Regions from separate parts of the Virgibacillus ainsalahensis genome, predicted to be linked through region 2. Evidence: a T-box and tRNA genes for the amino acid it is inferred to sense, from the RefSeq annotation. Region 2 holds a T-box; the other holds one or more tRNA genes.
What was found. The T-box of region 2 lies ahead of leuS (leucine--tRNA ligase). A T-box ahead of a tRNA ligase gene usually reads a tRNA of that ligase, here a tRNA-Leu.
Positions count from the first base shown of each region.

Region 1 (7,602 bases), 1.7 Mb from region 2:
ACTTTGGGACCTTAGCTGGCGGTCTGGGCTGTTTCCCTCTCGACTATGAACCTTATCACCCATAGTCTGACTCCCAAGGTAAAGTAGCTGGCATTCGGAGTTTGACTGAATTCGGTAACCCGGTGAGGGCCCCTCGTCCAATCAGTGCTCTACCTCCAGTACTCTATCTCCTTGAGGCTAGCCCTAAAGCTATTTCGGAGAGAACCAGCTATCTCCGTGTTCGATTGGCATTTCACCCCTACCCACACCTCATCCCCGCATTTTTCAACATACGTGGGTTCGGGCCTCCAGTCAGTGTTACCTGACCTTCACCCTGGACATGGGTAGATCACACGGTTTCGGGTCTACGACCGCATACTGCATTCGCCCTGTTCAGACTCGCTTTCGCTGCGGCTCCGTGTCTTCCACTTAACCTTGCATACGATCGTAACTCGCCGGTCCATTCTACAAAAGGTACGCCGTCACCCATTAACGGGCTTCGACTACTTGTAAGCGCACGGTTTCAGGTTCTCTTTCACTCCCCTCCCGGGGTGCTTTTCACCTTTCCCTCACGGTACTGGTTCACTATCGGTCACTAGGGAGTATTTAGCCTTGGGAGATGGTCCTCCCGGATTCCGACGGAATTCCTCGTGTTCCGCCGTACTCAGGATCCACTCCGGAGGAAATTCCTTTTCGACTACAGGGCTCTTACCCGCTATGGCTGATCGTTCCAGATCATTCGTCTAAGGAATTTCTTTGTAACTCCAATGGAGTGTCCTACAACCCCAGAAAGCAAGCTTTCTGGTTTGGGCTGATTCCGTTTCGCTCGCCGCTACTTGGGAAATCGCGTTTGCTTTCTCTTCCTCCGGGTACTGAGATGTTTCAGTTCCCCGGGTCTGCCTCCTGTGCCCTATGTATTCAGACACAAGTCCTGTTCCATTACGAACAGTGGGTTTCCCCATTCGGAAATTCTCGGATCGTAGTTTACTTACAACTCCCCGAGACATATCGGTGTTAGTCCCGTCCTTCATCGGCTCCTAGTGCCAAGGCATCCACCGTGCGCCCTTATTCACTTAACTAGCGTTACTGTGAATAAGCGTACGAATTTAAATTCGCCTTCGCTTTATTTCAAAAAATTGATGTCGTTGTTACTCTTATTTAGTTTTCAAGGTACAAATAGAGAGTTTTCACTCTCTCAAAACTGAACCAAACAACCGAGTATGTTTCCGTAATATATCCTTAGAAAGGAGGTGATCCAGCCGCACCTTCCGATACGGCTACCTTGTTACGACTTCACCCCAATCATTGGTCCCACCTTCGGCGGCTGGCTCCAAAAAGGTTACCTCACCGACTTCGGGTGTTACCAACTCTCGTGGTGTGACGGGCGGTGTGTACAAGGCCCGGGAACGTATTCACCGCGGCATGCTGATCCGCGATTACTAGCGATTCCGGCTTCATGCAGGCGAGTTGCAGCCTGCAATCCGAACTGAGAATGGTTTTATGGGATTTGCTTGACCTTGCGGTTTCGCTGCCCTTTGTTCCATCCATTGTAGCACGTGTGTAGCCCAGGTCATAAGGGGCATGATGATTTGACGTCATCCCCACCTTCCTCCGGTTTGTCACCGGCAGTCAGATTAGAGTGCCCAACTAAATGCTGGCAACTAATCTCAAGGGTTGCGCTCGTTGCGGGACTTAACCCAACATCTCACGACACGAGCTGACGACAACCATGCACCACCTGTCACTCTGTCCCCGAAGGGAACTCGGTATCTCTACCGATAGCAGAGGATGTCAAGACCTGGTAAGGTTCTTCGCGTTGCTTCGAATTAAACCACATGCTCCACCGCTTGTGCGGGCCCCCGTCAATTCTTTTGAGTTTCAGCCTTGCGGCCGTACTCCCCAGGCGGAGTGCTTAATGCGTTAACTTCAGCACTAAGGGGCGGAAACCCCCTAACACCTAGCACTCATCGTTTACGGCGTGGACTACCAGGGTATCTAATCCTGTTCGCTCCCCACGCTTTCGCACCTCAGCGTCAGTTACAGACCAGAGAGTCGCCTTCGCCACTGGTGTTCCTCCACATCTCTACGCATTTCACCGCTACACGTGGAATTCCACTCTCCTCTTCTGTACTCAAGTCCTCCAGTTTCCAATGACCCTCCACGGTTAAGCCGTGGGCTTTCACATCAGACTTAAAAGACCGCCTGCGCGCGCTTTACGCCCAATAATTCCGGACAACGCTTGCCCCCTACGTATTACCGCGGCTGCTGGCACGTAGTTAGCCGGGGCTTTCTGGTTAGGTACCGTCAAGGTGCCGCCCTATTTGAACGGCACTTGTTCTTCCCTAATAACAGAGTTTTACGATCCGAAAACCTTCATCACTCACGCGGCGTTGCACCGTCAGACTTTCGTCCATTGCGGATGATTCCCTACTGCTGCCTCCCGTAGGAGTCTGGGCCGTGTCTCAGTCCCAGTGTGGCCGATCACCCTCTCAGGTCGGCTACGCATCGTCGCCTTGGTGAGCCATTATCTCACCAACTAGCTAATGCGCCGCGGGCCCATCTGTAAATGACAGCATAAATGCCGCCTTTCAACTTCCACTCATGAGAGCAAAAGTATTATCCGGTATTAGCTCGCGTTTCCGCGAGTTATCCCAGTCTTACAGGTAGGTTGCCCACGTGTTACTCACCCGTCCGCCGCTCGTTCCACAAGCGCACACCCCGAAGGGTGATTGCTTGCTTCCCGCGCTCGACTTGCATGTATTAGGCACGCCGCCAGCGTTCGTCCTGAGCCAAGATCAAACTCTCCAAAAAAGTTTGAAATAAGATTAACACCAATCAATCTTATATACTTAGCTTTTCTCAGAAGCGTTAACTTCTGATTTATTTAAAGAAAAACAGGTTATGTTCTTCTTGACATACTGGTTGTTTTGTTCAGTTTTCAAAGAGCGAAAAAATATTGGTGGAGCCTAGCGGGATCGAACCGCTGACCTCCTGCGTGCAAGGCAGGCGCTCTCCCAGCTGAGCTAAGGCCCCTTAACTAAATGGTCGGGAAGACAGGATTCGAACCTGCGACCCCATGGTCCCAAACCATGTGCTCTACCAAGCTGAGCTACTTCCCGTAAAATGGCGCGCCCGAGAGGAGTCGAACCCCTAACCTCTTGATCCGTAGTCAAGCGCTCTATCCAATTGAGCTACGGGCGCGAATGGTGCCGAGGGCCGGACTCGAACCGGCACGGTAGAAACCTACCGCAGGATTTTAAGTCCTGTGCGTCTGCCAATTCCGCCACCCCGGCGTGGCTTGGAGCGGAAGACGGGATTCGAACCCGCGACCCCCACCTTGGCAAGGTGGTGTTCTACCACTGAACTACTTCCGCCTGGCATTGAAAATAAATGGTGCGGGTGAAGGGACTTGAACCCCCACGTCCGAAGACACTAGATCCTAAGTCTAGCGCGTCTGCCAATTCCGCCACACCCGCAAATGGTGAGCCATGGAGGATTCGAACCTCCGACCCTCTGATTAAAAGTCAGATGCTCTACCGACTGAGCTAATGGCTCGTACTAAAATGCACCATTTAAATATTATTAAATTAAGAAATGGTGCCGGCCAGAGGACTTGAACCCCCAACCTACTGATTACAAGTCAGTTGCTCTACCAATTGAGCTAGGCCGGCAATGGTGGAGGATGCAGGGCTCGAACCTGCGACCCCCTGCTTGTAAGGCAGGTGCTCTCCCAGCTGAGCTAATCCTCCAATATATGCTTGTCATTCTAAAATTAATATATATGCCTGGCGGCGTCCTACTCTTGCAGGGACAACGTCCCAACTACCATCGGCGCTGGAGAGCTTAACTTCTGTGTTCGGCATGGGAACAGGTGTGACCTCTCCGCTCTTGCTACCAGACATTCCTCAAAACAAGGACAAGATATATTATATGCATTTTTAAATAAAAATGCAAGGGTTTTTTTGATTTATACCCTAAAAACTAAATAAGAGTTAAAACAACGGACATCGTAAAGAAGTTAGTTAAGTCCTCGATCGATTAGTATTCGTCAGCTGCACATGTCACCATGCTTCCACCTCGAACCTATCAACCTCATCGTCTCTGAGGGATCTTACTCACTCGAAGTGATGGGAAGTCTCATCTTGAGGGGGGCTTCATGCTTAGATGCTTTCAGCACTTATCCTTGCCACACGTAGCTACCCAGCCATGCTCCTGGCGGAACAACTGGTACACCAGCGGTGTGTCCATCCCGGTCCTCTCGTACTAAGGACAGCTCCTCTCAAACTTCCAACGCCCACGACGGATAGGGACCGAACTGTCTCACGACGTTCTGAACCCAGCTCGCGTACCGCTTTAATGGGCGAACAGCCCAACCCTTGGGACCGACTACAGCCCCAGGATGCGATGAGCCGACATCGAGGTGCCAAACCTCCCCGTCGATGTGAACTCTTGGGGGAGATAAGCCTGTTATCCCCGGGGTAGCTTTTATCCGTTGAGCGATGGCCCTTCCATGCGGAACCACCGGATCACTAAGCCCGACTTTCGTCCCTGCTCGACTTGTAGGTCTCGCAGTCAAGCTCCCTTCTGCCTTTGCACTCTGCGAATGATTTCCAACCATTCTGAGGGAACCTTTGGGCGCCTCCGTTACCTTTTGGGAGGCGACCGCCCCAGTCAAACTGCCCGCCTGAAACTGTCTCCGAACCGGTTCACGGTCCTGGGTTAGAAAGTTCATACAGCCAGGGTGGTATCCCACGGGTGCCTCCACGTAAGCTAGCGCTCACGCTTCTCAGGCTCCCACCTATCCTGTACAAGCTGCACAAACATTCAATATCAGGCTACAGTAAAGCTCCACGGGGTCTTTCCGTCCTGTCGCGGGTAATGTGCATCTTCACACATCGTATAATTTCACCGGGTCTCTCGTTGAGACAGTGCCCAAGTCGTTGCACCTTTCGTGCGGGTCGGAACTTACCCGACAAGGAATTTCGCTACCTTAGGACCGTTATAGTTACGGCCGCCGTTTACTGGGGCTTCGGTTCTACGCTTCGCACGTAAGTGCTAACGCTTCCCCTTAACCTTCCAGCACCGGGCAGGTGTCAGCCCCTATACTTCGCCTTTCGGCTTCGCAGAGACCTGTGTTTTTGCTAAACAGTCGCTTGGGCCTATTCACTGCGGCTCACTCACAAGTGAGCACCCCTTCTCCCGAAGTTACGGGGTCATTTTGCCGAGTTCCTTAACGAGAGTTCTCCCGCTCACCTTAGGATTCTCTCCTCGCCTACCTGTGTCGGTTTGCGGTACGGGCACCTATGATCTAACTAGAGGCTTTTCTTGGCAGTGTGAAATCAGGAACTTCGGTACTAAATTTCCCTCCCCATCACAGCTTGAAATTGTTGGACGGATTTGCCTATCCAACTTTCTCACTGCTTGGGCGCACACATCCATCGGTGCGCATTCCTTATCCTACTGCGTCCCCCCATCGTTCAAACAATCATGAGGTGGTACAGGAATATCTGCCTGTTGTCCATCGCCTACGCCTTTCGGCCTCGGCTTAGGTCCCGACTAACCCTGAGAGGACGAGCCTTCCTCAGGAAACCTTAGGCATTCGGTGAAAGAGATTCTCACTCTTTTTTCGCTACTCATACCGGCATTCTCACTTCCAGGCGCTCCACCAGTCCTCACGGTCTGACTTCACGGCACCTGGAACGCTCTCCTACCATTGTTCAAAGAACAATCCGCAGCTTCGGTGATACGTTTAGCCCCGGTACATTTTCGGCGCAGAGTCACTCGACCAGTGAGCTATTACGCACTCTTTAAATGATGGCTGCTTCTAAGCCAACATCCTGGTTGTCTGGGCAACTCCACATCCTTTTCCACTTAACGTATACTTTGGGACCTTAGCTGGCGGTCTGGGCTGTTTCCCTCTCGACTATGAACCTTATCACCCATAGTCTGACTCCCAAGGTAAAGTAGCTGGCATTCGGAGTTTGACTGAATTCGGTAACCCGGTGAGGGCCCCTCGTCCAATCAGTGCTCTACCTCCAGTACTCTATCTCCTTGAGGCTAGCCCTAAAGCTATTTCGGAGAGAACCAGCTATCTCCGTGTTCGATTGGCATTTCACCCCTACCCACACCTCATCCCCGCATTTTTCAACATACGTGGGTTCGGGCCTCCAGTCAGTGTTACCTGACCTTCACCCTGGACATGGGTAGATCACACGGTTTCGGGTCTACGACCGCATACTGCATTCGCCCTGTTCAGACTCGCTTTCGCTGCGGCTCCGTGTCTTCCACTTAACCTTGCATACGATCGTAACTCGCCGGTCCATTCTACAAAAGGTACGCCGTCACCCATTAACGGGCTTCGACTACTTGTAAGCGCACGGTTTCAGGTTCTCTTTCACTCCCCTCCCGGGGTGCTTTTCACCTTTCCCTCACGGTACTGGTTCACTATCGGTCACTAGGGAGTATTTAGCCTTGGGAGATGGTCCTCCCGGATTCCGACGGAATTCCTCGTGTTCCGCCGTACTCAGGATCCACTCCGGAGGAAATTCCTTTTCGACTACAGGGCTCTTACCCGCTATGGCTGATCGTTCCAGATCATTCGTCTAAGGAATTTCTTTGTAACTCCAATGGAGTGTCCTACAACCCCAGAAAGCAAGCTTTCTGGTTTGGGCTGATTCCGTTTCGCTCGCCGCTACTTGGGAAATCGCGTTTGCTTTCTCTTCCTCCGGGTACTGAGATGTTTCAGTTCCCCGGGTCTGCCTCCTGTGCCCTATGTATTCAGACACAAGTCCTGTTCCATTACGAACAGTGGGTTTCCCCATTCGGAAATTCTCGGATCGTAGTTTACTTACAACTCCCCGAGACATATCGGTGTTAGTCCCGTCCTTCATCGGCTCCTAGTGCCAAGGCATCCACCGTGCGCCCTTATTCACTTAACTAGCGTTACTGTGAATAAGCGTACGAATTTAAATTCGCCTTCGCTTTATTTCAAAAAATTGATGTCGTTGTTACTCTTATTTAGTTTTCAAGGTACAAATAGAGAGTTTTCACTCTCTCAAAACTGAACCAAACAACCGAGTATGTTTCCGTAATATATCCTTAGAAAGGAGGTGATCCAGCCGCACCTTCCGATACGGCTACCTTGTTACGACTTCACCCCAATCATTGGTCCCACCTTCGGCGGCTGGCTCCAAAAAGGTTACCTCACCGACTTCGGGTGTTACCAACTCTCGTGGTGTGACGGGCGGTGTGTACAAGGCCCGGGAACGTATTCACCGCGGCATGCTGATCCGCGATTACTAGCGATTCCGGCTTCATGCAGGCGAGTTGCAGCCTGCAATCCGAACTGAGAATGGTTTTATGGGATTTGCTTGACCTTGCGGTTTCGCTGCCCTTTGTTCCATCCATTGTAGCACGTGTGTAGCCCAGGTCATAAGGGGCATGATGATTTGACGTCATCCCCACCTTCCTCCGGTTTGTCACCGGCAGTCAGATTAGAGTGCCCAACTAAATGCTGGCAACTAATCTCAAGGGTTGCGCTCGTTGCGGGACTTAACCCAACATCTCACGACACGAGCTGACGACAACCATGCACCACCTGTCACTCTGTCCCCGAAGGGAACT
Region 1 covers NZ_AP043943.1:3,419,410-3,427,011, forward strand. The annotation lists rRNA gene ACZ427_RS16950 (23S ribosomal RNA) at 1-1,058, opposite strand, end outside; rRNA gene ACZ427_RS16955 (16S ribosomal RNA) at 1,223-2,790, opposite strand; tRNA gene ACZ427_RS16960 (tRNA-Ala) at 2,937-3,012, opposite strand; tRNA gene ACZ427_RS16965 (tRNA-Pro) at 3,022-3,098, opposite strand; tRNA gene ACZ427_RS16970 (tRNA-Arg) at 3,104-3,180, opposite strand; tRNA gene ACZ427_RS16975 (tRNA-Leu) at 3,184-3,272, opposite strand; tRNA gene ACZ427_RS16980 (tRNA-Gly) at 3,279-3,353, opposite strand; tRNA gene ACZ427_RS16985 (tRNA-Leu) at 3,371-3,455, opposite strand; tRNA gene ACZ427_RS16990 (tRNA-Lys) at 3,459-3,534, opposite strand; tRNA gene ACZ427_RS16995 (tRNA-Thr) at 3,575-3,650, opposite strand; tRNA gene ACZ427_RS17000 (tRNA-Val) at 3,653-3,728, opposite strand; rRNA gene rrf (5S ribosomal RNA) at 3,763-3,878, opposite strand; rRNA gene ACZ427_RS17010 (23S ribosomal RNA) at 3,998-6,917, opposite strand; rRNA gene ACZ427_RS17015 (16S ribosomal RNA) at 7,082-7,602, opposite strand, start outside.
Region 1: it encodes a tRNA-Leu, which carries the amino acid that the T-box ahead of leuS (leucine--tRNA ligase) is inferred to sense. The anticodon was not compared.

Region 2 (7,602 bases):
TCATTTTTTCATTGCCTTCCCCCAGAATCATTCCCTGGTTATACAATTTCATAAATGGCTCTTCTGTCGGAACAACGTCGATGTCATATAGAAATTTATGCCAGAAGCGTGCATATAACAAATGAAGGACAGCATGTTCTGCTCCACCAATGTAAATATCAATCGGCAACCATTCTTTTAATGCTTCTGAGTCTGCCAGCCTTTCTGGGTTATCCGGGTCAATAAAACGAAGGAAATACCAGCAACTTCCTGCCCATTGCGGCATTGTACTTGTTTCCCTGCGGCCTTTCATCCCGGTTTCAGGATCAACCACATTGACCCAATCCGTATTATTCGCAAGCGGAGATTCTCCGGTACCGGATGGCTTAATCTCTGACATAACAGGTAATTCCAATGGAAGTTCTTCTTCAGGTACGGTTGTCGTTGTTCCATCTTCCCAATGAATAACAGGAATAGGTTCTCCCCAGTAACGCTGTCTCGCAAACAGCCAGTCGCGCAGACGATACGTAACCTTCCTTTCACCTTTTCCCTCTGACACCAGCCATTCAATAATTTTCGAAATTGCCTCGTCTTTACCAAGACCATCCAAGAATCCTGAATTAACATGCTCTCCATCACCAATATAGGCTTCTTTGGAAATATTCCCACCAGCTACTACTTCAACAATCGGCAGTTCGAATTTCGTCGCAAATTCATAATCTCGTTCATCGTGGGCAGGTACCGCCATAATTGCCCCGGTTCCATAACCCATCAGTACATAATCAGCTACCCATATCGGCATTTTTTCATTATTGACCGGATTAATAGCATAGGCTCCCGTGAAAACACCGGATTTTTCTTTTGCAAGATCCGTACGTTCGAGGTCCGATTTTGTTTGAACCTTATCCAAATATGCATCAACTGCTTCTTTTTGTTCTTGTGTAACAATTGATTCAACAAAAGGATGCTCTGGTGCAAGAACAGCATAGGTTGCTCCGAATAATGTATCTGGTCTTGTTGTGAATACGGTGAATTTCTCTTCATGATTAGCTATTGTGAATGTTACTTCTGCTCCTTCTGAACGACCGATCCAATTTCTCTGCATGTCTTTAATGCTTTCAGGCCAATCCACTTTTTCCAAATCCTCAAGCAGACGGTCTGCATATGCCGTAATTTTCAGCATCCATTGTTTCATCGGTTTACGAACGACAGGATGGCCACCGCGTTCACTTTTCCCATCTATTACTTCTTCATTGGCAAGCACGGTCCCAAGTGCAGGGCACCAGTTCACTGCTACCTCATCCATATAGGCAAGTCCTTTTTCATATAGCTTTGTAAAAATCCATTGTGTCCATTTATAGTAATGGGGGTCGGTTGTATTTATTTCTCTGTCCCAATCATAAGAGAAACCCAACTCTTGGATTTGGCGCTTAAAAGTTGCAATATTTTCAACCGTGAATTCGGCCGGGCTATTTCCTGTATCGATGGCATATTGCTCCGCAGGTAATCCGAACGCATCCCATCCCATCGGGTGCATTACTTCATAACCCTGCATGCGTTTCATCCGGGAAATGATATCCGTTGCTGTGTAACCCTCCGGATGTCCTACATGCAAACCGGCACCTGAGGGATAAGGAAACATATCCAACGCATAAAATTTTTCCTTCTTAGAATATGTATCTGTTTTAAATGTTTTGTTATCAAGCCAATGCTTTTGCCATTTCTGCTCGATCTGCTGATGATTGAAACTCATTGTCATTTTCCTCCTATTAAATTATTTATGATATGAAAAAGCTACTCATCCCCGGTTAAGGGACGAGTAGCCTAAACGGACCCGCGGTACCACCCAAATTAACACAGCAACCTGTGTCCACTTGTATCCGTAACGCGGATTCACGGCAGAAACTACTTTTCACTTCTGCAACATCCGAGGTGAGTTCATAAACTTTTCAATGACAGCTTTCACCAGCCACTGTCTCTCTATGCCTGAAATAATTTATTACTAATCCTCTTCCAAGTCGTTAGATTATTTAACCGAATTATAATGAATACAATTCCCATTGTCAAGATTGTTGCATATTGAAGTGACTGCCTCATATAACCTTCTCCATCCAATCAATTACATTTATACCGTATTCTTCCCGAATTTGCTCAACTTCCTGATGTGCAAGAATCCTGCCCCTCTTGAGTAACAACACTTCATCTAGAATCGTTTCCACTTCTCTTATTTCATGTGTTGTTAGAATAAGGGTTTGCTGTTCCATATCCGCAAATTTAATAATCCCATTAATCAATGCTTTTCGAACCAGTGGGTCAAGCCCGGAAAACGGTTCATCCAATACAACATATGGTGCTTTTCGTGCAAGTGTTACGATAAGCTTCACCCGACTCCTATTCCCTTTTGATAAATACTTCATTTTCCTTTTTAGATCTATTTTCATGAAAGAGGCAATTTCATGGGCTTTGTCTTTATCAAAATCAGCAAATTGATTTTGATAAAAATGTATGAGTTCTTCAATCGTAAAATACGGATAAAAATAATCAGAATCTGTCAGGTAAGCTAATTTATTACTGATCTGTCTGTTCACCTGCTTGGAATCAATCAGCACTTTTCCAGTGGTAGGTCTGAGAAGTCCAGCAAGTAATTTTAAAAATGTTGTCTTCCCACTTCCGTTTTCCCCAATCACACCAATTATTTTGCCTGATTTAAGTTTGGTCGAGCATTGATCAATCGCTTTATGGTTGAGGTATTTCTTCGTTACATTTTCCAGTTGAATCACTTATCGTCTCCTCCTTCCATTTCAATACCACGGATCATTTCATCCAGACTATAGCCCATATCCTGCATATCACGGATAAATTGCTCAATAAATGCTGCCTTCATATCCTCTCGCAGAGTACGCAACCTTTCCCGGTCTTTTGTTACAAACGTCCCTTGTCCCCGCCTCGTTTCAACAATCTCCATATTTTCCAGTTCTCGGTAAACCCGGCTGACCGTATTTGCATTCACCCCCGCCTCCAGTGCATATTCCCGAACTGAAGTTAGTTTTTCCTCGGGCTTTCTGTCGCCGCGAATAATCTCACTGGAAATTCGGTTAATCAACTGTTGGTATATCGGTTTATTTGCATCAAAATCAATTCCCATTATTATACCTCCACTTTACGATCAAGCATGTAAGCAGATACCAGATATAATACGGCTGTGAAGATTCCATAAAATACATACGTACCCAGAAACACCGTACCTTCTAAGCCGCTAAAATGAAATAAGCCGGAGGTAACCGTTAATTCACTTACTTGATAAGAATCAAACGGTAGTGAAAACGATCCCCATTTTGTTAATAGATCATAGAGTGCCGAATTCCAAAATAAACTCATTAGCTGGAAACTGAGAATTAATAAAACAAATACTGCAATAATACTTAATCCTCGCAGATGGGTGCGCCACAGTTGATGTAATGTCCAGAATAAAAGAATTACAATTGTTGGAAAGATAGAAATCATTATCATCTGCGTACTTGTAAACAACAGTAGAATGAAAAGCAGAAACCAATTGATCGAATAAACTTCCCAGACCATATTTATGCCTATAACAAAGAACGATAAGATAAATAAATAACTGAAAGCAAAAATGACCCCATTCAAAAATTTCACGAAAAGTAGTTGATGGATAGATTGAGGGTTATGGAGAAATAATTCCAATTGAATTGCCTCTGTATTCAGACTGAATAATACCGCTAATGGTAAAATAACAAATCCAAAAGCCATAATGCTTAAAAGTAAATTTATGATGTCTTGGACATTCGTTAAATTACTGATAGATATGATAAGAATTGTGACAACAAATGGACCGATAAAAATGCCTCTCATTATTTTCCATTCTTTCCTGTATAACGATTTAAAAGCAGGATTCATAACAATAACCTCCCTTGTTCTAGTGTGATAGTTATATAGTACACTAGAACAAGGGAGGTTGCAATAAGGTACAGCTTTATAAAAATATCCAACCTTTTTTGATTAATGAATGTTGTGATAAAATAAGTATGTATAAAAAATACTAAATGAAAGAATGTGGATGCACGATGCTTAAAGGAATCCTAAACTATGCGCATTACCTATTAGAAGAAACGATTCAAAAAGGAGAAACTGTAATTGATGCGACCTGTGGAAATGGAAACGACACTTTATTCTTAAGCGACCTTGTCGGTAACAATGGGCATGTATTCGCTTTTGATATTCAGCGACAGGCCATTACAACCACGAAACAGATATTAATCGATCATAATCGTACGAATGTGTCGCTAACTCATGATAGTCACGAGAATCTTGCAGAATATTTACCAAAAGATAAAATTAACACAATCGGGGGCGCAATATTCAATCTCGGATATTTACCGAGGAGTGATAAGTCTGTTGTCACTAAGGGCGAATCAACAATCATCGCCATCGACACAATCTTGAGTCACCTTAAAAAAGAAGGTTTGATTGTACTCGTCGTATATTATGGGCATGAGGGCGGTAAACAGGAGAAAGATGCCCTGTTAAAACATGTACTGCATCTCGAACAGAAGAAATATAATGTATTACAGTATGGGTTTATTAACCAAAGAAATGACCCGCCGTTTATATTAGCAATCCAAAAGAAATAATGATTGAAATTTATGGAACGAGGTTTTTTTAAGCCTTTTGTTTCCGGATTTCAATCAACTTATAATATGTTTTCGAGTTCCAATGAAAAAAAATCGAAGTTGGTCCGCTCGCTTTTAACAGCGCTTTTTTCATATCGGTTGCACCTGCCAGTTCTTTCACTTTTGGATCACCCAGATATAAACCAACAAGTCCCATCTGAACCATTTGATGAAACCTCTGGTCAGGTAATGCCTGTACACACTTCTTCGTTTGTTCTATAAAATAGATGAAACGTTCTTTTAACTCTTTCTGATCTGCGTAATAGTTGCAGAAGTTTAAATCCGTCTCCTCCAGATCTTCATACTGATCAATATAGTAATCCAATAATATATGTAACCCCTGCATAAATGGAAAATAGCCTTTATAAAATTTTTCGGCCAGTTTTTCCGTCATCTTTCCACCTAACGCATAAGATACGAGACAATAAATACCAAGTGTCGACCCGCAAGCAGCAGAAAATTCATACCAGCTTAGGTTAGGTGCTTGTTCTTTGTGCTGTTCATGCCACATCGTTAATCGTGGGATTCGCTGATCAACAGTGACATGTTTATGTATTTGTAAATCACTATACAGCCCTTCCAGATTTCGTAAGTATGCTTTCAAGACATTATAGCAATCCAGATTTCTTATTGTCTTGTGGCAAGTCTGGACAAGCTCGGTTAAATATCTTCCATCATTCTGATCTTCTCGTAACTCATAATAATTTTTCAGGTTATTATCTGGTGTCAATGCATCTCTCATCGCTTGATGCAGAAGCTTAAAATCTTTTGGGTCCATCGATGTACTGCGATCACACAAGTTATCCAGGTAGTCACTGATTGTCTGATAAGCTGTTATAAACTGGATTGCTTCCCTCCACTTATCTCCTGCAAGTAATGCATAAACACCACCACCCTGACAATGAAACCGTTTTGCCTCGATACTTGCAAGTGCTTGCGACCGTAATTCCTCATTTGGTATTTGTTCAGCACGGCTTTTCCAGTAGGATAATTCTTTCTCGACCTCAGGAAAAACTTTCCGATATACTGTTAGCATTAAGGTGAATGCCGAAGTTGGTATACTGCTTGTCAATTCAACACCTCCATCTATATTACGAAAGTTTTCATCTTTTTTGTTATACTATACCTATATCATCATACTTTGCAGGAGGAATCAAATATGCATGCTTATAAAAATACAGAACCTTCTATCCATGAATCAGTATTTATCGCAAAAGATGCCCTGGTAATCGGTGACGTATCCATTGGTGAAAAATCAAGCGTGTGGTTTAAAACAATCATCCGAGGGGATGTAGCACCAACCCGCATCGGCAAACGGGTGAATATTCAGGATCTTTCCATGCTTCACCAAAGTCCTGATCGTACATTATTAATTGAAGATGATGTGACAATCGGTCATCAGGTGACCTTACACTCTGCGGTTATACGAAAAAATGCGCTCATAGGGATGGGATCCCTTATACTGGATGGCGCTGAAATCGGGGAGAATGCCTTTGTGGGGGCAGGAAGCCTTGTGCCACCAGGTAAAAAAATCCCAGCAAATACAATGGTCATGGGCAGGCCGGCAAAGGTCGTCCGTGAATTGACGGAAGAAGATTTTGCAGAAATGGAACGGGTAAGAAGTTCTTATGTGGAAAAAGGAGAGTATTATAAAAAAAACACGGATTTATAATACAAAACGGACAATACATGCGGAGTGCTGCATTGTCCGTTTTTATTTTATTTATTTTCAATAAGGGCTTTTAATTCATCCACCTTGTCCGTCTTCTCCCATGGGAGTGAAACATCCGTTCTTCCAAAATGACCATACGCAGCCGTTTTTCTAAAAATTGGTTTTTGGAGATCAAGCATGCGGATAATTCCTGCAGGACGCAAATCAAATAATTTACGAATTGCTCCTACTAATTCTTCCTCGCTTACAATTCCTGTACCAAATGTATTGACCGCAATGGACACCGGTTCTGCAACCCCGATTGCATAGGCAAGCTGCACTTCACATGTTTTTGCCAGTCCTGCCGCGACAATATTTTTAGCCACATAGCGTGCAGCATACGCAGCAGAACGATCCACTTTCGTAGAATCTTTCCCACTGAATGCACCCCCACCGTGACGAGCATAACCACCATAAGTATCAACAATAATTTTACGTCCGGTTAATCCTGCATCGCCTTGAGGACCTCCAATCACAAAACGGCCTGTCGGGTTAATGAAGTATTTTGTAGTACCATCCAACAGCTCATCAGGAACAACTGGTCTAATCACATGTTCAATAATGTCTTTTTCAATTTGTTCTGTTGTCACATCCTGATGATGCTGGGTGGAAATAACAATAGTATCCACTTTGACCGGTTGATCATTCTCATCATATTCCACAGTGACTTGGGTCTTCCCATCTGGACGCAGATAGTCGAGAATCTTTTCCTTACGTACCTCAGATAGCCGTTTCGCTAATTTATGTGCTAAGGAAATAGGAAGCGGCATTAATTCTTCCGTTTCATCACAGGCGAAACCGAACATTAATCCCTGATCCCCTGCTCCGATAGCATCAATTTCCTCATCTGTCATTTTTCCTTGGCGCGCTTCCAATGCTGTATCCACTCCGCCGGCGATATCAGCAGATTGTTCATCGATTGCTGTTAATACAGCACATGTTTGTGCGTCAAAGCCGAATTTCGCACGAGTGTACCCAATTTCTTTAATGGTTTGACGGACAATTGCCGGGATATCCACATATGTATTTGTAGAAATTTCTCCAGAAACCAATACTAGCCCTGTAGTTACAGTTGTTTCACAAGCTACACGTGCAAATGGATCCTTTTTTAAAAGTTCATCCAAAATAGCATCTGATATTTGGTCAGAGATTTTATCCGGATGTCCTTCTGTTACTGATTCTGATGTAAATAAACGACGATTGGCAGCCATATGGCTAAATCCT
Region 2 covers NZ_AP043943.1:1,256,482-1,264,083, reverse strand. The annotation lists gene leuS (leucine--tRNA ligase) at 1-1,732, opposite strand, end outside; T-box leader at 1,788-2,004, opposite strand; gene ACZ427_RS05935 (ABC transporter ATP-binding protein) at 2,073-2,759, opposite strand; gene ACZ427_RS05930 (GntR family transcriptional regulator) at 2,756-3,124, opposite strand; gene ACZ427_RS05925 (hypothetical protein) at 3,127-3,894, opposite strand; gene mnmM (tRNA 5-(aminomethyl)-2-thiouridylate-methyltransferase MnmM) at 4,062-4,628, shown strand; gene ACZ427_RS05915 (tetraprenyl-beta-curcumene synthase family protein) at 4,657-5,739, opposite strand; gene ACZ427_RS05910 (gamma carbonic anhydrase) at 5,827-6,339, shown strand; gene metK (methionine adenosyltransferase) at 6,387-7,589, opposite strand.